2 regions of the Marivivens sp. ABH4_498 genome follow, and region 1 is predicted to be linked to the other one. Evidence: riboswitches for the same ligand, from Rfam matches in the RefSeq annotation. Region 1 holds a riboswitch; the other holds the start of a gene.
What was found. Region 1 has a riboswitch for cobalamin ahead of nrdH (glutaredoxin-like protein NrdH). Riboswitches for the same ligand answer to the same signal wherever they lie in the genome.

Region 1 (12,325 bases):
GCCCGAACAAATGCCGGTCATGCAAAACCGCGCGCCCCAACAGCGTGAAAAGCTGGAGGGCGGCAAACAATTTGTCATGAACACATCCTTTGAACCTGCGGGCGACCAGCCTACCGCGATCAAAGAATTGGCAGCTGGCGTTTTGGGCGGCGATCACGATCAGGTTCTGCTCGGCGCAACGGGCACGGGTAAAACATTCACCATGGCCAAGGTGATCGAAGAAACCCAGCGCCCTGCCATCATCCTTGCCCCGAACAAAACGCTGGCGGCCCAGCTATATGGCGAATTCAAAGGGTTCTTTCCGGACAACGCCGTCGAATATTTCGTGTCCTACTATGACTATTATCAGCCAGAGGCCTACGTGCCGCGGTCGGACACCTATATCGAAAAGGAAAGTCAGATTAACGAACAGATCGACCGCATGCGCCACTCGGCCACGCGGGCGCTGTTGGAACGGGACGACGTTATTATCGTGGCGTCCGTGTCCTGTATCTACGGCATCGGTTCGGTCGAAACCTATTCGGCTATGACCCAGGACCTGTTTGCAGGCAAAATGTATGATCAGCGCCAAGTCATGGCCGATCTGGTCGCCCAGCAATACCGCCGTAACGATGCTGCGTTCCAGCGCGGCTGCTTCCGTGTGCGCGGCGACAGTCTGGAAATTTGGCCCGCACACTTGGACGACCGCGCGTGGCGTTTGTCGTTCTTTGGCGAAGAGCTAGAGGCGATCCACGAATTCGACCCGCTGACAGGCGAAAAAACCGATACCTTTGAAAAGGTCCGCATCTACGCGAACAGCCACTATGTTACGCCCCGCCCGACGATGAATCAGGCGATCAAAGGCATCAAAGAAGAATTGGCCGTGCGCCTGAAACAGATGCAGGACGAAGGCAAACTGCTAGAAGCCCAGCGCCTGGAACAGCGAACGAATTTCGATCTGGAGATGCTAGAGGCAACGGGCGTTTGCAACGGCATCGAAAACTATTCGCGGTATCTGACGGGTCGCGCTCCGGGGGAACCACCGCCCACGTTGTTCGAATTCATCCCCGACAACGCGATTGTGTTCGCTGACGAAAGCCACGTATCGGTTCCGCAAATCGGCGCGATGTACAAAGGCGACTATCGCCGCAAATTCACGCTGGCCGAACACGGGTTCCGCCTGCCGTCGTGCATGGATAACCGCCCGCTAAAGTTCGAAGAATGGGACGCCATGCGCCCGCAGTCGATCTATGTGTCGGCCACCCCCGCCGCGTGGGAACTGGAACAAACGGGCGGCGTTTTCACCGAACAGATCATTCGCCCCACAGGCCTATTGGACCCCGTGATCGAAATTCGGCCCGTAGAAACCCAAGTCGACGATCTGCTGGACGAAATCCGCCGCGTCACCGCCGACGGCTACCGCGTTTTGTGCACCACTTTGACCAAACGCATGGCCGAAGATTTGACCGAATACCTGCATGAACAGGGGATCAAGGTCCGATACATGCATTCGGACATCGACACCATTGAACGGATCGAAATCCTGCGTGACCTGCGACTGGGGGCATTCGACGTGCTGATCGGGATCAACCTATTGCGCGAAGGTCTGGACATCCCCGAATGCGGATTGGTCGCCATTCTCGACGCAGATAAAGAAGGTTTCTTGCGATCCGAAACGTCTTTGGTTCAGACCATCGGCCGCGCCGCACGTAACGCCGAAGGCCGTGTGATCATGTATGCGGATAAAATCACGGGGTCGATGGACCGCGCGATGAAAGAAACCGAACGCCGCCGCGCCCGTCAGATGGCCTATAACGAAGAACACGGGATCACGCCGCAGACCGTCAAAAAGAACGTCGAGGATATTCTGGCCGGCCTATACAACGGCGACACCGACCAATCTCGCGTCACGGCAACGATCGATAAACCGCTGCATGGTGGCAATCTGGAATCCGTTCTGGATGGGCTGCGCACCGACATGCGCAAAGCCGCCGAAAATCTGGAATTCGAAGAAGCCGCCCGCCTGCGCGACGAAATCAAACGTCTGGAAACTGTGGATTTGGTGGTGTCGGACGATCCTTTGGCCCGTCAATCCGCTGTTGATTCCGCGGTCGAAGAAAGCCGCAAAGCATCAGGACGATCATCCGCTGGCCGAGCAGGGCAACGCGGCGGCAACAAACGCAGCCGCAAATCGCGTTAAAACACGATGTCTGTCGCGACATAGGTGGCGGCAACACCTGTTTTGACAACCGCGCCAACCATTTTGCGCGGCCCACAGGCCGTCAGCGTCGATAAAATAGCAATCATTAACAAAACACGCATCGTTCACTCCTTTGCGTGACGGTTCTGTATGATCCTCTTTGCACAGGGAACCCTAAAAATTCACCAAATTGCGAACATGGCGACCAAGACACATCGGAACAAAACCAATCGCTGGGCGTTGTTCTATCAAATGTTCAATTGGAGTGAGTATAATGGAATATGGTATTTTTGGTCTGATCGTTCTGATCGCTGACATCTACGCAATCATTCAAATCATCGGTTCGCGCGCAAGCGGCCTGTCCAAACTGATTTGGGCGCTGGTTGTATTCTTCCTGCCTGTGCTGGGCTTTGTCGCGTGGCTGGTCGCCGGTCCGCGTTCGTCGACAGCAACGGTATAAAACAAATCGGGCGGGGATTTCCCCGCCCTTTTTTCATCGAATGACGTGCACAGAACAATTTGCATGTCGCACAACACGCGCAGCCGTTGATCCCAGCAGATAATCCCCCAAACCCGGATGATGCGACGCCATAACGATCAGATCGACGGCGTGTTCTTCGGCCCAATCCAGAATGGTGCGCCCCGCGTGGCCATCCACGACCCAGACATTCGCATTCGGCAACCGCGCGGCCATGCCCTGTAGTTCGGCACGGATCGCGTCGCGGCTTTCGTTTCTGAAATCATCAGGCATAAAGCTCACAGCATAGCTGGGAACTTCTTCCATTACATGAAGCAAACTGATCTTACCGCCGCCTGCGACCAGCGTTTTGGCAATGGGCAGCGGATCCAGATGTTCGAACCCTGCATCAAAGGCAACGGGCACTAGGACGTGTTTGTACATGGCAATCTCCTGCAAGCTTGCAGAAATCATCGCCCGCGCCGATCCAAGTTGCCTTGATCCAGATCACCTAGAAATCGAATAGTTCGGACAGGAAACTTTCTTTGCGCTTTTTCTTGTACGACTTGCGGTATTTATAGTCGTCGTCATCACGACGATAATCGCGGTCGTCATATCGCGGTGCTGGCGCGGGTTCGGGCGCGGCAGAGGATCGTTCGATGATTTTATCCAATTCGCCACGATCCAGCCAAACACCACGGCATTTGGGGCAGTAATCGATTTCGACACCTTCGCGGGTCGCCATAACCAATAGTTCGCCGTCGATTGGACACTTCATTCGGTTGATCCTTTTTCTATTCGTCTACATCCTAGATGGGTTCGCTATTGAACGGCGCAAGTGGGAAATTCTGTCGCAAATGGGTAAAACGGCCATCATTCTAGGGGCAGCGGTCTGGAAAAACGGCGCATCGCCCGCGTTGATGCGCCGCGTTCTAAAGGGCGCTGAATTATACAACGCAGGCGCCATTTCACACATCATCGTGACGGGCGGTTTAGGCAAATATCCCCCGACCGAAGCATCCATTATGCACCGCGTTTTGATCGCAAACGGCGTGCCCGACGACGCGATCACGGTTGAGGACAAAGCAACGTCAACTTACGAAAATTTCGCGCTTTCCAAATTACTAACCGATACGAAAGAAATTACCATAGTGACCAATTGGTATCATGTTCCGCGATCTTGGCTGGTTGCGCGGCATCATGGGTTTCGCCCCCAATTTGCCTGCCCATCAGGGCGCGGCGCGAAAACGGGGACACAAATTCGCGCCGCAGCAAGAGAGGCAATCGCCATCCCCTACTATCTGATAAAATACTGGCGTTAGACCTCTACCTCGACCTTGCCGATCGGGTTGGAACAACAGGCCAGAATGTAGCCATCCGCAATGTCATCATCGGAAATGCCGCCGTTGTGCACCATGTGCACATCGCCCGACGTTTTCTTGACCTTACACGTGCCGCAAACGCCGAATGTGCAGCCCGACGGGATATTCAGGCCGTTCGATTTTGCCGCTGCCAAAATGGTATCCGTCTGCGCAACCTTGGCCGTGACGCCAGACAGGGCAAAGGTGACCTCGGCGCTGGTATCCTCGTCCGGCACCAGATCGTCGATGTCGGGCACGTCAGATGCGGTTTCGGCTGGTGCTTGAAAACTTTCCTGATTGTAGCGGTCCATGTCATAGCCCAGACCGGCCAACGCTTCGCGCACGGCCAACATGAACGGTTCAGGCCCGCAACAATAGACATCGCGTTCCAGATAATCAGGCGCAAGCAGGCCCAGCATCAGCTGATTGAACTGCCCTTCGAACCCTGTCCACGGTTTATAGGGGTCCGCCTCGCCCACGATCCATTTCAGTTTGATCCCCGGAACGCGGCTGGCCATGTGTTCCAGACGTTCGCGGAAAATAATCTCGGACGGGCGTTTGGCGCAGTTGACGAAAACGATGTCGGGTTCTTGGCCCAGATCCCACATATACGTCGTCATCGACATGGCGGGCGTGATGCCGCTGCCTGCGGTGATGAACAGATATTTTTCGGCGGGTTTGTTCATATGGGTGAACACACCTGCGGGGCCGAACGCCTTTAGCTGCATGCCCGGTTTCAGATGATCGATCATCCAGCGGGTGCCGATGCTGTCATCCTGCGCCTTGGCCGTGATCGAAATCGACCGAGGCCGCGAAGGCGACGATGAAATCGTGTAGGTCCGATGGACGGTGCCTGTTGGCGCAGGAATTTCCAGCGTCAGAAATTGACCCGGTAGGAAATCAAACATCGCGCCCGTTGGGGACCGAAACGTAAAGGTTGCGGTATGTGGCACCTCTGGAATGACGGATACACATTCTAACGGCTCTGCATCGGTCCAAATCGCACGCGGGGGGATGGGTAGGTCTTTCATCGCTTACTCCGCCGCGATTTTTAGTTCGGTGCCGCCCGCCATCTGGGCGCAGTACCAATCGACAAACTGAATGACGCCGGATTCCTGAATGGCGGAATACGGGCCAGGGACGAATGCGGGCGAATTGATGCCGGCTTGGTTGTTTTCAACCACTTCGCGGTCTTCGTCGTTGGTATGCATCCAGACCTCGGTCAAGCGGTTCAGGTCGTAATCCACGCCTTCGACTGCGTCTTTGTGCACCAGCCATTTCGTGGTGACCTGCGTTTCCGTCGGGCTGATGGGGGTCACGCGGAAAACGATCGAATGATCAGGCAGGAAATGGTTCCACGTGGTTGGGTAATGGAATTGCAGCAAAGGACCCGCATCATCAACGCCGATGTTTCCCAGTTTCCGCGTCACGGCGAATTCGCCGTCCATGGTATAGCTTTTGGTGCCCAGATTCAGCGGCACGCGGGCCAAACGGTACTGACCGCCCTGCGCGATATGAAACTGCGACTTGATGCCTGCATTTTCCAGTCGGTCGAAATGGTTTTGCAGGCGTTCGGGGACCGATCCGTCCTCTTCTACGCCAGTGATTGACGGGTCTTCGGGGTAGGTGCGGCACAGCGAAGGGTGGTTGCCCGCGCAGTGGTAACATTCGCGGTTATTTTCCCAGACCAGTTTCCAGTTGCCGTTTTCAATGATCGACGATTCAAACGCGACCTTGGCATTTGCCAAATCGTGGTGTTCCAGATAGGGGCGCGCCAGTTCGGCAAAGGTGTCGAAATCGGGTGCCTCTTCGGCCAGACAAATGTAGACCAATCCCGCCAGTTCGCGGCAGTGAACGGTTTTCAACCCGTGTTTCGACGCATCGAAATCAGCACCCATATCTTTGGCCCACAACAGGCGACCATCCAATTCATAGGTCCATTGGTGATACGGGCACACCAATTTCGGGGACGTTCCTTTGGCCTTTGAGCACAAAACCGACCCGCGGTGACGACACGAATTGTGGAACGCGCGAATTTCGCCGTCTGTGCCGCGAACAACTATGACGCGATAGTCGCCGACCTGATGGGTAATGTAATTTCCCGCCTTTGGTAATTCACAGGCAGGCGCAACAAACAGCCACTGACGATAGAATATCGTCTGTAGATCAGCCTGAAAAATCGATGCGTCCGTATATGCCGCACGAGGCAGCGCATGCCCTGGAACCCGTTCGGCCAACATCTGGGACACTTGCAGCGTCATTGTCGTTCTCCTGCCGCAAATCACGGCGATAAAAATGGGTGGGACGACAAACAGGCCACGGGGCGCGCGAAAATTGCGCGCCTGATCCGCGTCTGCACCGCCGCCCGCGGTTGACGTTTCAGCAAGGCTGGTTTCCGGACTTCTAGTTGGGCAAAACCCTAGCGCGACACCTTCCCGGCTCCTCCCCAGTGGTATGTCGCCGCGCCTAAACCTAGTTACCGTTGCGGGGGCAGCGCCGGTATTGCACCGGCTTCCCAATTCTCGGACCCGTGGGCCCGCACCTTACCCCTATACGATAGCAGCCTAATCCCTATGCAATTGGCCCGAAAACGACCTGAACGGTGCAAAATCGGCACGGAAAAATTTTACCCACAGGCGATTGTGGAAAACTAAATATTGACGAAAGGTGAACAAAAATATCTAGATGATGTTGCTAAGGTTCCTGTGATTCATCACGGGCTAAGAGGGAAGCCAGTGTAATTCTGGCACTGCCCCCGCAACTGTTAGCGGCAAGCATAGCTGAATCGCCACTGGGTCACCCCGGGAAGGCCAGCCAAGCGTCAAAGCCGCAAGTCAGGAGACCTGCCGAAGCACCATAGTACGACCACAGACGGAGGGTCTGGGAGCGCATATAGGTGGCATATTTTCGCCTGCTCCACGTCCCTGCGTCGCTTTAAAAAACCAACTGGGGAACCGAGCAATGACAATCACAGTATATTCCAAACCAGCCTGCGTTCAGTGCACCGCAACGACTCGCGCTTTAGCAGCCAAAGGCCTGGATTACCAAGTCATCGACCTGACCGAAGACGACGACGCACATTCGCGCGTGACCGAAATGGGCTACCGTCAGGTACCGGTTGTTGTCGCTGGCGAAGATCACTGGTCCGGTTTCCGCCCTGACCTGATTGGCCGTCTGGCCTAATCACACAATGATCGGCATCGTCTACTTTTCGTCCCGTTCTGGGAACACACAAAGGTTTATCGATGCCTTGGGTCTGCCAGCCCAGCGTATTCCGATTGATGCGAATACAGATCAACCAAAGATTGCCGCGCCCTATGTCCTGATTTGTCCCACCTATGCGGACGGAAACGGCAACGGCGCGGTTCCCAAACAAGTTATCCGTTTCCTAAACGATCCTGCCCGCCGCAGTTTCATTCGCGGTGTGATCGGCACAGGAAACAGAAATTTCGGCCCGACCTATGGGATGGCCAGCGATGTTATCGCGAAAAAATGCAACGTGCCGCTGCTGTATAAATTCGAACTGGCGGGCACCGAAACAGACATCAACCGCGTCCGCGCGGGACTGGAAAAGTTTGAGGGGATGACATGCTCGATCACGGCATGAAAGACGGCGAAACACTGGACTATCACGCGCTGAACGCGATGCTGAACCTGTACGACGAAAACGGCCACATCCGTTTCGACGCAGACCGCATGGCCGCCCGCCAGTATTTCCTACAGCACGTAAACCAGAACACCGTGTTCTTTCATTCGCTGGACGAAAAACTGCGTTATCTGGTCGAAGAAGGCTACTATGAGGCCGACGTTCTGGCCCAGTACCCTCGCGAATTCCTGACCCAGATGTGGGATGCGGCCTATGCTGCGAAATTCCGTTTCCCGACATTTTTGGGCGCGTTCAAATATTACACGTCCTACACGCTGAAAACCCGTGACGGTCAGCGCTATCTGGAACGTTTCGAAGACCGAGTTGTTATGGTGTCGCTGGCGCTGGCACGCGGCAATCAGGAACACGCGATGGCGTTCATGCGCGAAATCATCGCCGGCCGTTTCCAGCCTGCCACCCCGACGTTCCTGAACGCAGGCAAGAAAAGCCGCGGCGAGCTGATTTCCTGTTTCCTTCTACGTCTAGAAGACAACATGGAATCCATCGGTCGCGGCATCAATTCGGCCCTGCAGCTGTCCAAACGCGGCGGCGGCGTGGCGTTGATGCTAACCAACATCCGCGAACACGGCGCGCCGATCAAAGGCATCGAAAACCAGTCCTCGGGCGTCATCCCTGTGATGAAACTGCTAGAGGATTCGTTCTCTTACGCGAACCAGCTGGGCGCGCGTCAGGGCGCGGGCGCGGTTTACCTGAACGCGCACCACCCAGATATTTTGCGTTTCTTGGATACCAAACGCGAAAACGCCGACGAAAAAATCCGCATCAAAACCCTGTCGCTGGGCGTTGTGATCCCTGACATCACGTTCGAATTGGCGAAAAAGAACGAAGACATGTACCTGTTTTCGCCCCATGACATCGAAAAGGTCTATGGCGTGCCTTTCTCGGAAATCTCGGTCACTGAAAAATATGACGAGATGGTCGACGACAAACGCATCCGCAAGAAAAAGATCAACGCGCGCGAATTCTTCCAGACCCTGGCGGAAATCCAGTTCGAATCCGGTTACCCTTACATCATGTTCGAAGACACCGTGAACAAAGCGAACCCAATCGACGGCCGCATCACCATGTCGAACCTGTGTTCGGAAATCCTGCAGGTGAACGAGGCGTCGAAATTCAACGACGACCTATCCTATGATCACCTAGGCACCGACATTTCGTGTAACCTTGGGTCGCTGAACATCGCGAAAACCATGGACAGCCCAGATTTCGGCGCAACCGTTGAAACCGCCGTCCGTGCGCTGACCGCCGTATCGGAAATGTCCGCCATCGACAGCGTGCCATCCATCCGCCGCGGCAACGACGAAGCCCACGCTATCGGCCTAGGCCAGATGAACCTGCACGGGTTCCTTGCCCGCGAACGCATTCATTATGGCAGCACCGAAGGCGTGGATTTCACCAGCGTCTATTTCGCGGCTATCGCCTATCACGCGATCCGCGCATCCAATCAAATCTCCATCGAAAAAGGCGAAACATTCGCTGGTTTCGAAAAATCAACATATGCGACAGGTGAATTTTTCGACAAATACACCGACCGTGATTGGTTGCCTGAAACCGAAGAAATTCAGGCGCTGTTCGACCGTATGAACGTCACCCTGCCGACCCGCGATGATTGGGCTGCGCTGAAAAAATCGGTGATGGAACACGGGCTGTATAACCGCAACCTGCAGGCCGTTCCGCCAACGGGTTCGATCAGCTACATCAACAATTCGACCTCTTCGATCCACCCGATCGTGTCCAAGGTTGAAATCCGCAAAGAGGGCAAAATCGGCCGCGTGTATTATCCAGCCGCGTTCATGTCGAACGATAATCTGGAATACTATCGCGATGCCTATGAAATCGGCCCCGAAGCGTTGATCGACACCTATGCCGCCGCCACAGAACACGTGGATCAGGGCCTATCCCTGACGCTGTTTTTCCCAGCCGAGGCAACGACCCGCGACATCAACCGCGCGCAGATCTACGCGTGGAAAAAAGGCATCAAAACCATCTACTACGTGCGCCTGCGCCAGTCGTCCCTAGAAGGGACCGAGGTTCAGGGCTGCGTTTCTTGTACTTTGTGAGGATGATATGAAAGACCTGACCACATCCATCCCCCGCGCCATCAACTGGAACCGCCTTCAGGACGAAAAAGACCTAGAGGTATGGAACCGCCTGACCGTCAATTTCTGGCTGCCTGAAAAGGTACCTTTGTCGAACGACATTCCCAGCTGGGGCACCCTGCGCCCAGAGGAACGTGAACTGACGATCCGCGTATTCACCGGCCTGACCCTGCTGGACACCATCCAGAACGCCGTTGGCGCGCCCGCCATGTTGCCCGATTCCCAGACTCCGCACGAAGAGGCGGTTCTGACCAACATCGCGTTCATGGAGGCCGTCCACGCGCGGTCCTATTCGTCGATCTTTTCGACCCTATGTTCCACGAAAGAGGTCGACGAGGCATTCCGCTGGTCCGAAGAAAACCCGCATCTTCAGGCCAAGGCACGTTTGGTTTTGCAGGAATACAATACGGACGCGGACCCGCTGAAACGCAAAATCGCCAGCGTTTTTCTGGAAAGTTTCCTGTTCTATTCGGGGTTCTATCTGCCGATGTACTGGTCCAGCCGCGCAAAGCTGACCAACACCGCAGATCTGATCCGTCTGATCATCCGCGACGAAGCCGTCCACGGCTATTACATCGGTTACAAATTCCAGCGCGCGCTGGAAACCGCGACCGAAGAACGCCGCCAAGAGCTAAAGGATTTCGCCTTTGCGCTGATGTTCGATCTGTACGAGATTGAATCGAAATATGCAGAGGAACTCTATGACGACATCGGCCTGACCGAAGACGTCAAAGCGTTCCTGCATTATAACGCGAACAAAGCCCTGCAAAACCTAGGGTTCGAGGCGCTGTTCCCACCCGCCGCCTGCGAGGTAAACCCCGCAATTCTGGCAGCCCTGTCAACCGACAGCGAAAACCACGATTTCTTTTCGGGGTCTGGGTCGTCCTATGTCATCGGCAAAGCCGTTGCGACCGAAGACGAAGATTGGGATTTCTAAAAATCCCCGCGCTGATCCTGATTATTTGGTCAGGATCAGCTTTCCCGCGCGCGTGATGCGCAGCGTATAAACCTGCCCATTCAGAACAATATTTGCGGTCTGCCCGCCCTTTGTCAGGGTGACGGCTTCGTGACACGGTATTTGTACGGTCATTTGATCGTGGTTCGACATGTCCATGTTCGCGGCTTTTCAGGTTGAGGCGGAATTGCAGCCCGCCAATTGTTGACTATTTTTGTAAGATACACTTTTTCGTCAGCCCTACAACCCAAATTGACGCCCCCAAAACAGCACAACCCGCTGAAATCAAAGATTTCAACGTGTTGTTGATTGTTTTTGTCGGGATAATGGGTGGGCGCTTATCGTTTTTTGACGAACTCGGTTAGAATCACGATGCGCTGACCTTCGACACGGCCTTCGATTTGGGTGGGGACGTCAGGCACCACACTGATGCGATGCACGGCAGTGCCCCGTTTCGCCGTGAACCCGCCGCCTTTGACGGGCAGGTCTTTGATCAGAACGACGGTATCGCCGGACGACAATGGCGCGCCGTTGGAATCGAAATGAATCTGTTTTTCCACGTTATCGGCCCACGCGCGGGTTTCGTCGTCCAGATACAGCTGATCCGCCAGATCACGCGCCCATGGTTCGTCGCTCAGTTTATCCAACATGCGTGCGGCGACCACCTGCACGGCTGGCTCTTCGCTCCACATGGCCGAAGCAAGGCAACGCCAGTGGTTCGCGTCAGGCGTGCTGTTGATCTGATCGGCACAGGTCTCGCAAATCTGGATCACCGCACCCGATGGGCCGCCCGACACAGGAAATTCGTTCAGCGGGGCATCGGCAGAGCACAAAGCGCAGGTCATAAGGCAGATTCCTATCAATTGGTTGCCCGTGCCTTACGCCCCTGTTCGTCAGATTGCGAGTGAAAAGGGCCAGCTGCGACAGCTGGCCCCTATTCGTTTATTCGCCGTATGGCACCCAGATATTTTTCACCTGAGACGCACGCGATAGGAACTGTTTCCCCTGCCCGTCTGGCCCCGCGAAATCGCGAACGCCCGCAACTTCGGTCCATGTTTGTTTCAGGTTTCCGGTGCTAGCAGCCTCAACCATCGCGCAACCATCGGTGCTGCCGAAATACCAAACAGCGTCGACATTATCGTGCTGTGCCAGTGTTTTCGCCAGATCGTCGCGCGGACCCGTAATAATGTTTACGACGCCCGCAGGCACGTCCGAGGTTTCCAGCACCTGATACAAATCCGTCGCCGCCAATGGATGCGATTGCGACGCCACAGCCACCACCGCATTGCCCAAGGCGATCGCTGGCAAAATCAGCGACATCAGCCCCAGCAGCGGCGCAGCGTCAGGGGCCACCGCGCCAACAACGCCCAGCGGTTCGTTCATCGCGATCGTCACCATGCGGCCCGTAGTCGAATGCACTTGGCCGTCGAATTTATCGGCCTGCGCCGCGTACCAGAAACAGCGGCGGATAGTCGTTTCCACCTCTGCCTTTGCGGCGGCTTTGGATTGGCCCAAGGCGATCAGGCGGGATTCGAATTCGGCCGCGCGGGCGGATAGGTTTTCGCCAATGTAATACAGAACCTGCGCGCGGTTATGGCCTGTTGCTT
Region 2 (12,325 bases), on a different contig from region 1:
GGCTTGCTCAGCGCAGGTGGATTCCTGCGCTGGTTGACTAAAAAAACGTTTGGCGCCCTCCAGGCACCGGCGGGCATGTTCAACAGCGCCCAGTTCGGCCTGACGGGCCAAGTTGGGCAGTTCGATTGCAACATGCGCATGAGGGATTGCCGCCGCGAGGGCAGCAAAATCGATCACGCCTTCGCCCGGATACAGACGGGCATCGCGTGCGATGTGGATCATTTCGTCCTTAGCATAAGCCACGTGATCGGTGTCACAAACGTGGAAGAAATTGATCCATTTATCAGGAACGGACAGCAGCTCTTCGGCGGTGCCGCCGTTGAAATGGTGATATAGGGTATCGACCAATACGCCTTGGTTTTCGCATTGCGCGCGGCGCAAAATACCCAACGCATCGTCCAGACAGGTCAGGCGCGAAAACGCAGGGAATTCCAGATTGACGGTGATGCCGTAAGGGCGCGCCACTTCGCAGATACGCTGGAACTGTTCGACAACGAACGATCCGTCGTTGCGCACATCGGTCCATGCCGACGAAATCGCCTGTGTACAGCCCAACTCAGCGCCCGCAGCGAACGCACGTTCGTATTCGCGCGGATCGTGGTCACGCAGAATGCGCGCCAATTCGACGTCAAATGCCTGCAAACCGCGATCAGCCAGCGCTTGTTTGGTGTCGCGCACCATTTTCGGGCTGCATGGATCGCAATCCGGTTCACCTGCAACGCCCATATGGATCAGACGGTAGGAAACCGCGTCGTAACCCGCGTCGGCTGCGCAATGGGTCAGCTCGACAGGGTTCAGACCCGGGCAGGTCAGATATTCCAGTGAAAACAGTCGGCTCATGCGCAGGCTCCTTCGGTTGGAAGTGGATCACCGGGTTGGTTGATATGCCCCATCCGCCCCGGCAGGCGGCGGTCCAGCAGCGTTTCGGCGCGGGCAACGGACGGTTTCAGAGCGCGCCAGTCGATACCCGTTTCCACGCCCATTTCGGACAATGTGAAAACGGCGTCTTCGGTGGCGATATTTCCGGTGGCCTTGGGGACAAATGGACATCCGCCAAGACCACCCAGTGCCGCGTCAAAAATACGAACGCCGGCCTGAAGCCCCGCGATCATATTGGCGATACCCATCCCGCGCGTGTCATGGAGGTGGAGAGAGAGAGACACGTCAGGACGCACGGCATCGCGCACGGCAGAACACAATTCGTAAACAGCCTTCGGATTCGACAGACCCGAAGTATCGGCAATATTGATTTCGTGAACGCCCGCATCCGAATAATCGCGGGCAATATCCAGCACGACCGCCGGATCAATCGCGCCTTCGAAACCGCAGCCCAATGCAGACTGGATACCGGCGCGCACTTGAATACCTTCTTCCAACGCTTTTTCGATGGTGGGCATCATTTTCGTGCGTGCCTCTGCCACCGTGCGGTTCAGGTTTTTCATCGAATGGGTTTCGGACGCCGACACCGACATCGACAGGTGTTTGACGCCGACGGCCATCGCACGATCCAGACCCGCTTTGTTCAGGATCAGGGCTGTGTAGGTCACACCATCGGTTGGCGTAATCCGCGTAAACAGTTCATCGGTGTCCGCCATTGTCGGCACCCATTTGGGGTGAACAAAGCTACCGACCTGAATGCGTTTGACGCCTGCGTTTTCCAGATCCGCGATGAACGACAGTTTTTCGTCGATGGAAAAAATGCGTTTTTCGTTCTGCAATCCGTCGCGCAGAAATTCGTCTTCGATCAAGACGTCGCCGGTGATGTGATACATGATTCCTCCGTCGCGCTCTTGCGCTGTGGCCAAAGTTTTACCAGTCGCAAAAAAGAATATCGAATATCGAAATTTACATTTGGGAAAACCTAATGTTAATTTCTGAACATGCTGACATTACGCCAAATCGAAGTCATCCGCGCCATCATGATTGCAGGCACCGTGAAAGGGGCCGCAGACCTGTTAGGCGTGTCCGCCCCGGGCATCAGCCGCGTGATGAAACACACCGAAAGCCAACTGGGCCTTAGCCTGTTTTCCCGCACCCACGGACGCTACACCCCAACCGAAGAGGCGCGCGATATTTTCAGCCAGATTTCAGAGGTTTATAACTCTGTCGATAATTTGCAGGAGCTGATTTCGTCGCTCAAAGTTGGCGATGGTCGGACCGTTGGATTTGCCGCCGTGCCGTCGATTGCGCACCACGTTTTTCCCGCCGCCGTCAAATCTGTTCGCAGCGATTTTCCGAACCTAAAACTGCGCCTGAACACCCTAAAAATCGAAGAAGCCATCGACTATTTGCTGCTGCAACGCGGGGAAATGGTCGCGCTGTCCTACAAACTGGATCACCCGGGGCTTTTGATGGTGCCGCTGTATCGCGGAACGCTCAAGGCGCTGGTGCCGTCTGATCATCCGCTTGCCGCAAAAGACACGATTTCGGTGCACGATCTGGCCCGCGAACCCATGATCGGAATTGAATCAGACGACCCGTATGGCCGCATTTTGATGGAGCCATTCTTTGCGGAAAACATCGACATCGACCTGTCTATTTCCGTCCGAACCAGTCACACAACAGCCGCGTTGGTCAGTCGGGGATTGGGCGTTGGCGTGACGGATGAATTATCCATCGCAGGCCCGACAATTCACCCCGGACTTGCTGTGCGCCCGATTGCGGAACCAACAGTGTTCCGCACCTATGCCGCGTTTAACGCGCAGGTCCCCCGATCCGCATTTGCGGACCGGATGATGACCTATTTAAAACAAGAAATGGAATCGGTTAAGGCGCCTTAGGCGACTTGATCGTCGGGCGTTTCCAACAGACGCGTGCGCAATGTGTCGTGGTCGTCCAAATGTACACCGGTAAAGATTTCATAGGCATCGACGCCTTGGAAATAGTACAGCTCGTAGCCCGACATCACTTCGGTGCCAGCGGCTTCGGCTTGGCCGACGAATGGGGTGTAGACAGGGGTATAAACCGCGTCGAACGCCCATTTCGCAGGTGGAAACTGGCCTTCGGGCACTGGCGATCCGCCATAGCCGACCATGCCCAGCGGTGTGCAGTTAATCACGCCGTCCGCCGTCGCCAAATCATCCATCGACCCAACGCGTGCTTTGCTGACACCTTTGGTGCTCGCGTTCACGGCGTCGGCCAATTCTTGAGCCTTCGCTTCGTCGCGTTCGATGAAAATGATTTCTTCGGCTTTCAGGCGTTTCAGGCCAAAGGCAACAGCCTTGCCCACGCCGCCCGCGCCAAACATCACAACGCGGCCCGGATTCATATCTCCGAACTGGTTACGATAGCCCTGCACAAAACCGGTGAAATCCGTATTGTATCCCTTTGGGCCTTCGGGTGTGAAAACGACTGTGTTTACCGCGCCGATACGCGCGACGTCCTGATCTTCGATGATCAGTTTTTCGACAACGCGTTCTTTGTACGGCAAGGTGACGTTCACACCAGCAAAGCCGTTCGATTTGGCGTGTTCAAACACCGCGTCGAAATCCATATCCATATCTTTTGGGATCAGGCGATCGTACGACACATCCAGACCCGTCATCTGACCGCACAGGCGGTGCAGAATTGGCGCGCGGGATGCTTTGATATTGTCGCCGATCAGGCCCAATTGGATTTTGGTCATTGTCTTATCCGTCGTAGCCGAACATGCGCGGCAGGAACAAAGTGATAGATGGGAAGAACACCATCGCCGCCAGTGCCAAGACCAGAATGAACAGGAATGGTAGAACTTCGCGGATGATCTGGTTCAGCGGGATCTGGGTCACAGCGTTGATCACGAACAACAAGATGCCATAAGGCGGCGTGATCAGGCCGATCATACAGTTCACCACAACAACCACGCCAAAGTGTACCAGATCGATACCCAGTTCGCGGCAGGTCGGAATGAACAGCGGCACAATCACCAGAATGATCGTCGTCGCATCCAGCAGACAGCCCAGAACAAGGATCAGCAGGTTCACACCAATCAGGAACATGATCGGCGAAACTTCCATCTCGGCCATATAGGCGGACAGCATCGCAGGGATGTTTTCGGACGCTACGATGTAGTTCAGGATCAGCGCGCCGCCGATAACAATACCAACTGAAGCGGACGAACGTGCGCTGTCGACCAGAATGTTCCAGATCGTTTTCACGGTCAGCTGGCGATAGAACACACCCGCAAGAACCAGAGCGTATGCAGCAGCAACCGCAGCAGCCTCGGTCGGGGTGGTGACGCCGCCGTAGATACCGTACAGCAGGATCGCGGGCATCAGCAGGGCTGGGAACGCTTTGAACGTGACGGCTGGCAGGTCGCGCATTGGCACAGGGGTTTCAGTTGCGAAACCACGGCGGTGCGCCATCCAGAAATTCATGCCCATCAGAACGCCGCCCATCAGCAGGCCAGGTCCGATACCACCCAAGAACAGGTAGCCAATCGATGCGTTCGACACCAGCGCGTACAGAACCATAGGGATCGACGGCGGAATGATCGGGCCGATAGTGGCCGATGCCGCCGTGATCGCCGCAGCATAGCCTGCAGGGAAACGGCCATCTTTGCGCATCATATCAATGATGATTTTACCGATACCTGCCGCGTCAGCCACAGCCGAACCGGACATACCCGAAAAGATCAGGGACGCCATGACGTTCACGTGGCCCAAGCCGCCTTTGAAACGGCCAACGGTCGCGATGCAGAAATTCAGCAGGCGGTCGGAAATCGACCCAGCGTTCATGATGTTTGCGGCCACGATAAACAGCGGCACAGCAAGCAAAAGGAAGCTTTGGTAAATACCATCAACCAGGCTTTTGTGAATGGTGCCGACGCTACCACCAGATGCAACGACATAGGTCATCGACGCAATGATGATCGAATATGCGATCGGAACACCGATCCCCGCTAGGAAAAACAGGGATCCGAGCAGAATAAGAATCTCAAAGCTCATGCTTAGGTATCCTCGGGCTGGACAAGCAGTTCTTTGTCCGCGCCGTTGCGGATCACGTCATAGGCGCGCCACAGATAGCGCAGGCCCACGACAGCCAAGAACAAGAAGTAAATTGAATAGATCGGCAGCATTTTAACCGGAAGGGTCGCCGACGATTTGATGCGAAGCAGGCGCATTTTGCCATAGGTCGGATCAATCGCGTACCAAAGGGCACCGCAGATGATCAACGCACCGATAATGGCGAATGCACTGCGCAGTTTCGGGTTCACGCCGTTGTAGATGATGTCGAATGTGACGTGGTCACGATCACGCACAATGAATGCGTTCGACCAGAAAATCACCCACAGCCACATGACCATGATGAATTCTACGGTCCAGCCGAAATCGGTCGCGTCGACAACGTGGCCTAGGTTCGCGGTGAACCAGTCAGACCCAACGATATAACGCACTGCGATTTGCAGCAGGAAAGTCAGGAAAATGGCGGCCATCATTAGCGCCGCCACTCCCTCTGTCACTCGGGAGAAGATCCCAAAAAGCTTTTTCATGGGACCTCCCCCGATATTTCTTAGTTACCCAGAGCGTTTACAGCGTCCAGCAGGCCTTCTGGCCATGCTTCAGCGTATTCGGATTCCAGATATGCGCCCTGAACAGCGTCACGGAATGCAGCTACGTCTGGTTCGTAGATCGACATGCCTTGCTCTTCTAGGAATGCAACCAGGCTGGATTCTTTTTCCAGCTGTGCAGCGCGGCCGTAGTCAGCAGCTTCCCACGCAGCAGCGCGAACTGCTTCTTGGGTGTCTGCGTCCATGCCGTTGAACACTTCGGACGAAATCGCGATGAAGTTCCAGTCAACCAGGTGCGACGTCAGAACGATCTGGTTGGTAACTTCGTAGAATTTCGCGTCAACAACGGTTGGCAGTGGGTTGTCCTGACCGTCAACAGCGCCCGACGACAGTGCGGTGTACACTTCGGTGAATGCCATTGGGGTTGGGTTTGCGCCCAGCGCTTTGCCCAGGAACTGCCATGCGTCGGTGCCTGGCATACGCAGGTTCACGCCAGCCAGATCCGCTGGGGTCGAAACAGTCAGCTCGCCTGCGGTCTGACGCAGGTTCACCTGACGGCGGCCCAGATACATAGGAGCCAGCAGGGTTACGCCCAGCTCTTCTTCTGCTTTTGCTTTGAACGGGTCGAACAGTTCGTCGTTGAATACTGCAACCTGGTGGTCAGCGTTCTGCAGAACGTAGCCAGCGGTAAAGATCGAGAATTCTGGGAAGAATGTCGCCAGCTCTTGCGCCGAAGTGATCGCCATTTCCAGGTCGCCGGTTGCGATTGCTTCCAGCTCGGTGCCTTGTGCGAACAGGGTGCCGTTCCAGTGTGGTTCGAACGATGCGAATTCCGAAACCGCTGGGCCGAATTTCTCTACCATTGCAACTGCGCGCATGTCGGTATCCGACATAACAGCCGACAGACGCAGCTGGGTTGCGTGACCTTCAGCCAAAGCTGCGGTGCCTGCGGTTGCTGCGATGATGGATGCGGTTGCTGCTGCGACGAACGCGCGGCGTTTCATAGTATAGGGCATACTTTCTCCTCCGTGATGATGCCGGTGTTTCGATTCAGGCCGAAACATTAGCGTGATGCTGACAGAACACAGATTTCGTTCAACAGATTTTTTATCGTTATGATGTATATTTCCATTTCACCTTACTTCGGCAAAATAATCGATTTTATTTCGACGCACGCGTCACGAACCGAAAGGGTCAATTCAGCGGAACAATTGAATACTATGTTCGACACCGCCCAAGATGTGCGCGCGCAACAACGCAACGGCGGCGCTTGAATCCCGATCCAACGCGGCATCGCGCATTCGCTTGTGTTCGTCGGCTGCAACCTCGCCTCGGAACGTCAACAGACGCATTTGGTACCGCAGGTATTTGTCAAATGTGATCCCGTGCAGCGACAGCAACTCTGACGACCCACATGCGGAAATCAGCGCCTGATGGTATTCCCAGTCATATTGCTTCCAGACTTCGCGCGCTTCATCGTCGCCGGCAAGCATCTGCTTTTCCATTTGCGCCAGCCGATAGTGGGCAGAAATAATCCGTTCTTCCCAGTTCAAATCACCATTCTGTATGGATTTTTCCAACGCATTGGATTCCAGCAAAACACGCAAATCTGCGATTTCACGCAGGCCTTCGGCGGACATTGGGGTAACGATGTGGCCGCGCTGGCCCTCGGCCAAAATGAAACCTTCGGACACAAGCCGGTTTAGAATTTCCCGCAACGTCGGGACAGATGCCCCATACGTGTCTTTCAGGTTCGACAAACGGATTTTGGACTGCGCCTCGAGCTTTCCAAAGATAATATCGTGACGCATCGCCCGATATATATCGTCGCCTAGTTTGCTCATTAGTCCTCCAGCGGCCATCCCCTATTGGCCGACCGAAAGGATAGCAAAGCGAACGGGAACTGCAACATAGTTGATATAAATCGATTATATGATTACACGTCTGGTCAAACAGGGTGATCAGCGATGTTTTTTGACCAAAGCCTAGATGACAGCAAACTGACACGTGCAAGTCGCGTATCAAACCAGCTAAGAGCCGAGATTATCTCTGGCCAATTAGCCCCTGGCTCTAAGGTGAATCTGGACCATCTACGTGATATCTATAGCGTTTCGCTGTCCCCCATGCGCGAAGCGATATCGCGATTGGTGGCCGAACGGTTGGTCGAATTCGAAGATAAAAAAGGGTTCCGCATCATGCCGATTGGCATGGCGAATCTGTTGGAAATCACTCGGATGCGGGCGGATTTAGAATCGCTGGCCCTGAAACACGCGATCACGATTGGGACCCTAGATTGGGAAAGCCGCGTGCCCGCCGCGATCTACCGCCTGACCAACAGCGACAACGCGTTGTTCAGCGACAATCACGCCGCATTTCACGCCGCACTTATCCGCGGCTGCGCAATGCCAATGCTGGGCGACCTGTGTAAACTATTCGCCAATCTGCATCATCGGTACGCCAACATATTGGGTTATACAGCCGAAGGACGCGATTTGGATGCCGAACATGCCGCAATCGCCGATGCTGCAATCGCACGGGATGCGGAACTAGGCCCGATGCTTTTGTCACGCCACATTGAACGCACAGGCAATGATCTGGCGGACCTATTGGAAACGCGCAACGACAGCGCGAACGGAGGAAAAAATGTCTAAGCTTGTTTACATTATGAACGGCCCAAACCTGAACCTATTGGGCAAACGTCAACCCGAAATCTACGGGCATGACACACTGGAAGACGTTGAAAAAAACTGCAGCGCCATCGCGGCTGAAAACGGGTTTGAGGTAAAACTGCTGCAATCCAACTACGAAGGCCAAATCGTAGATTGGATTCACGAAGCCCGCGAAAACGCCGCCGCTATCATCATCAACCCAGCGGCCTTTACCCATTATTCCATCGCTATTCTGGACGCCCTGAACACATTCGAAGGCCCAGTGATCGAAGTGCACATCAGCCAAGTGCACAAACGCGAATCGTTCCGCCATCATTCCTATGTCAGCCATCGCGCAGACGCGGTTATGGCGGGCTTTGGCATCAACGGTTACAGCCTCGCGACGCGTCACGTTGCGACTTTGATCTAATAAAGGGCCATGTGTCGTAAAGACACAGTAATAAAGCCTTTACACAAATGGCTTATCGGCCATAGGTTCGCCGCGCTTCGGTCCGGGTGTTTTGCACCCGTGAAAAGGGAACGCAGTGCGGCGACCATACCCGCCAATTCTGCGACTGCCCCCGCAACTGTAGGCGGAGAGCAATGCCGGCATACACCACTGCCCCATTCGGGGTGGGAAGGTCCGGCAGCGCAAAGACCCGCAAGTCAGGAGACCTGCCGAAGCTACACCCTGTCCAAACGCGGGGCGCGTTTCGGGCTGCGGAGACTGCTTCCGCCGTGGTGCTTCTCACCGTCTGCGGGGCATTTCATTCCCTGTTGATTAATACACACGCGCGTTCGGGCGACCGAACGCATCCTTGGGGAACTGAAATGACACGCTCTGTGCTTTTGACCTCGGCCGCGATTGCGGCTTTCGCCACTTCGGGCGCACTGGCCCAAGAGGCTTATGATCTGGAACAGATCACCGTAACCGCAAACCAAAACGCCACGTCCGTTGAACAATCGGGCACAACCGTTGAAATCATCGGCCAAGATGTTTTGGCGGCTGAAGGCACCGCAAAACTGGCCGATGCCCTGCAACGCCTGCCTGGTCTGTCCTATTCGTCGAACGGCGGTTTGGGCGCATCGACCACGCTGAAAATCCGCGGCAACGGCGCAGGTTACATCGCGACCTACCTGAACGGCATCGACATGTCCGACCCTGCCAGCTCGGGCAACGGCTATGACTTTGGCAACTTGGCCGCGATGGGCATCAACCGCGTCGAAGTCCTAAAGGGATCGCAATCCGCCCGCTACGGCCAAGGCGCGATTGCAGGCGTGATCGACATGTCCACGTGGACCCCAGAGGTTGACGGCGCATCGGGTCAAATGACCGTGGAAACGGGCAGCTACAATACCAACGCGTTCGGCCTGAACATCGGCAATCGCGGCGCGGACGGCTATGTTGCCTTTGGCCTGACCCGCCTGACCACTGACGGTTTTTCGACCAAAGCGGACAACACCGAAGCCGACGGTTTCGAAAACACCCGCCTGACGCTGACCGGTGAATACCAACTGACCGATGCGGTAAACGTTGGCATGTCCCTGATCCACGACGAAAACTACGGCGAATATGACGATGCGGGCTGGCTGGGCACGGATCCTGTAGACGACGATTTCGGTGACGGCACAAAAACGGGCGGACGTCTGTTTGCGCAGTTCGACACCGGATTGGTATCGCATGAAATTTCGGTCTCTGGTTCGCGCACCGTTCGAAACGACACTGGCTATATCGCCTATTTCAACGGTGAACGCACCAAACTGGCCTATAGCGGCGCGACACCATTGGCGTATGGCGACCTTAGCTTTGGCGCGGAAAAACTGACGGAAACCAACCTGCAAAACGACAGCTACGGCGGGTCGACCAATGACGAAATGTCCAGCACGGCCGTTTTCGCAGAATTCGACATGTCGCTGGGCAATACGGTTGATGTTGTGACCACTCTGCGCCGCGACGATCCATCGAAATACGATCCGCAAAATTCGGGCCGCGTTGCCATTTCCTATCGCCCAACCGAAGACCTGATCATCCGCGCCCAAGCCGGCACAGGTTTCCGCGCGCCGTCGTTGACACAGCTTAGCGCCTATTACGCCAGCGAAGAGTTCGGCCCAGAGCAGTCGAAGAACTATGAAATCGGCGCTGAATACCGTCTGGGCGGCAACGATTTTATCCGCGCGACCGCGTTCTACATGGACATCGAAAACCAGATCGCTTGGGATTCCAGCGCGACCAACTGCGCCTACGGCGCTGGTTGTTATGTCACCCAAAGCTTTGTTTCCAAAGGTCTGGAACTGTCCGCTGCGTATGAACTGACCGATATGTTCGCCGTTTCGGCCGCATACACCTACACCGACGCCCAAGACACCAACGGCGATCAAATCGCGCGTCTGCCAAAACATGATCTGGTCGTCGGCGTTGACGCTGATCTGACCGACCGCATCTGGGGCAGCCTGAATGTCCGCCACGCGGCAGACGTGACGCCTTCGGCTTATGCTCCTGCAGGCCACAAGGTGGGTGATTTCACCGTTGTGAACATGGATGCGACCTATGCGGTCACCGACACGGTCGAAGCCTACGCACGCGTCGAAAACCTGTTCGACGAAGATTACGAAACCGCAGGTGGCTACAACACCTCGGGTCGTGCGGTCTACGTTGGTTTCCGTGCGGATTTCTAAAATCATAACCTTGGCTTCAGCCCTGACTTTGGTCGGGGCTGTCGCCCATGCCGACGCGCCCAGCCGCGTTGTGTCGATCAATTTGTGTACCGATCAGTTGGCCATGCTGATCGCGGATGCCGATCAACTGATCTCTGTTTCGAAATTGGCCGCAGACCCGCGCAGTTCGGCGATGGCGGAACAGGCTGCGGATCTGATCCCCAATTCCGCCTTGGCCGAAGAAATTTACCTATTAGACCCTGATTTGATCCTTGCCGGTACGTTTTCGTCGCGCGCGACCGTATCGATGTTGGAACGTCTGGGCATTCCTGTGGTCCTGTTCGATCCCGCCTATTCGCTGAACGATGTACGCGACCGCATGGTCCAAATGGGCGATGCGTTGCAACAGCCTGATCGCGCAGCTGCATTGGTTGCCGAATATGACGCCGCCCTTGCCGCCTATCGCGCCGAGGTGACCGAACGCCCGCGCGCCGCGCTGTATTACCAAAACGGCTATACGTCTGGCGATAGCACGCTGGCGGGCCAAATTCTGGCAACCGCTGGGTTTGATAACATCGCCGAAGACGCAGGTTACCCCTATGGCGGGTTTATGCCGCTAGAGCTGCTTGCGCTGAACAACCCCGATGCCATCATCACCGGAACGCCCTACCCCGGCGCGTCCCGTTCCGACGAAATCCTAGACCACCCCGTGGTCGATCATTTGCGCGACCGACTGCCTCAGGCCGTGTTCACCGACCGCGACTGGGTTTGTGGCACCCCCTTTGTGCTACGCGCAATCGAAGACACGGCCCAACTGCGCCGCACCATGACAGGAGCCACCGAATGAAACGGTTATTCGCAATCCTTGTGGCTTTGACCGCGCTGTTGTTTTTCGGATCACTGGTGACAGGCCCCGCCGGGTTCACCCCCATTGAATCGATCCAAGCGTTGCTAAGCAGCGACCAAAGCCCCATCACCATGGTCATGCAGGAAATCCGCCTGCCACGCGCCATTTTGGGTCTGGCGATCGGCGCGGGGCTGGGCATCGCAGGCGCAGCCATGCAGGGATATTTGCGCAACCCATTGGCAGACCCCGGCCTGATCGGTGTTTCCGCATCGGCGGCTTTGGGCGCTGTTCTGGCGATCCAGACAGGGTTCGCTGCAACATGGGCGCTGGGATTGCCAATCTCTGCCCTATCGGGCGCAGCGGCGGGCGTTATGATCGTCATGCTACTGTCAGGGCCGCAGGGATCGACCTTGACCCTGATCTTGGCAGGTATCGCGGTTTCTGCGCTTGCGGGCGCGTTGACGACGCTGGTTTTGAACCTGTCGCCGAACCCGTTTGCGGCCAATGAAATCGTGTTCTGGACGATGGGTTCGCTGGCCGACCGTTCGATGACCCACGTCTGGCTGGCCATCCCGTTCATCGCCGTGGGCGCCCTAATCATCGCCTCCACCGCGCGCGGCCTTGACGCCCTGACACTTGGCGAAGACGCCGCCGCCGCAATGGGCGTGCGCCCAGCGCGCATTCGTC

Region 2: it holds a riboswitch for cobalamin, as region 1 does, so the genes downstream of both, ACXAGA_RS03810 (TonB-dependent receptor plug domain-containing protein) here and nrdH (glutaredoxin-like protein NrdH) in region 1, are expected to answer to the same signal.

What each region holds. Positions count from the first base shown of each region.
Region 1 covers NZ_JBSWXL010000011.1:32,963-45,287, reverse strand. Annotated here, with positions in the region: gene uvrB (excinuclease ABC subunit UvrB) at 1-2,179, shown strand, start outside; gene ACXAGA_RS16215 (hypothetical protein) at 2,176-2,301, opposite strand; gene ACXAGA_RS16210 (PLDc N-terminal domain-containing protein) at 2,454-2,639, shown strand; gene ACXAGA_RS16205 (universal stress protein) at 2,673-3,080, opposite strand; gene ACXAGA_RS16200 (TFIIB-type zinc ribbon-containing protein) at 3,148-3,414, opposite strand; gene ACXAGA_RS16195 (YdcF family protein) at 3,419-3,958, shown strand; gene ACXAGA_RS16190 (FAD-binding oxidoreductase) at 3,955-5,028, opposite strand; gene ACXAGA_RS16185 (aromatic ring-hydroxylating oxygenase subunit alpha) at 5,032-6,258, opposite strand; cobalamin riboswitch at 6,367-6,558, opposite strand; cobalamin riboswitch at 6,678-6,862, shown strand; gene nrdH (glutaredoxin-like protein NrdH) at 6,959-7,180, shown strand; gene nrdI (class Ib ribonucleoside-diphosphate reductase assembly flavoprotein NrdI) at 7,188-7,604, shown strand; gene nrdE (class 1b ribonucleoside-diphosphate reductase subunit alpha) at 7,586-9,724, shown strand; gene nrdF (class 1b ribonucleoside-diphosphate reductase subunit beta) at 9,732-10,700, shown strand; gene hemP (hemin uptake protein HemP) at 10,722-10,853, opposite strand; gene ACXAGA_RS16155 (PhnA domain-containing protein) at 11,057-11,563, opposite strand; gene ACXAGA_RS16150 (aldehyde dehydrogenase family protein) at 11,661-12,325, opposite strand, start outside.
Region 2 covers NZ_JBSWXL010000001.1:731,888-744,212, forward strand. Annotated here, with positions in the region: gene ACXAGA_RS03760 (sugar phosphate isomerase/epimerase family protein) at 1-840, opposite strand, end outside; gene ACXAGA_RS03765 (hydroxymethylglutaryl-CoA lyase) at 837-1,772, opposite strand; gene ACXAGA_RS03770 (LysR family transcriptional regulator) at 1,881-2,780, shown strand; gene ACXAGA_RS03775 (shikimate dehydrogenase family protein) at 2,777-3,625, opposite strand; gene ACXAGA_RS03780 (TRAP transporter large permease) at 3,630-4,925, opposite strand; gene ACXAGA_RS03785 (TRAP transporter small permease) at 4,928-5,416, opposite strand; gene dctP (TRAP transporter substrate-binding protein DctP) at 5,491-6,504, opposite strand; gene ACXAGA_RS03795 (GntR family transcriptional regulator) at 6,688-7,332, opposite strand; gene ACXAGA_RS03800 (GntR family transcriptional regulator) at 7,456-8,139, shown strand; gene aroQ (type II 3-dehydroquinate dehydratase) at 8,132-8,566, shown strand; cobalamin riboswitch at 8,628-8,833, shown strand; gene ACXAGA_RS03810 (TonB-dependent receptor plug domain-containing protein) at 8,968-10,812, shown strand; gene ACXAGA_RS03815 (ABC transporter substrate-binding protein) at 10,823-11,638, shown strand; gene ACXAGA_RS03820 (FecCD family ABC transporter permease) at 11,635-12,325, shown strand, end outside.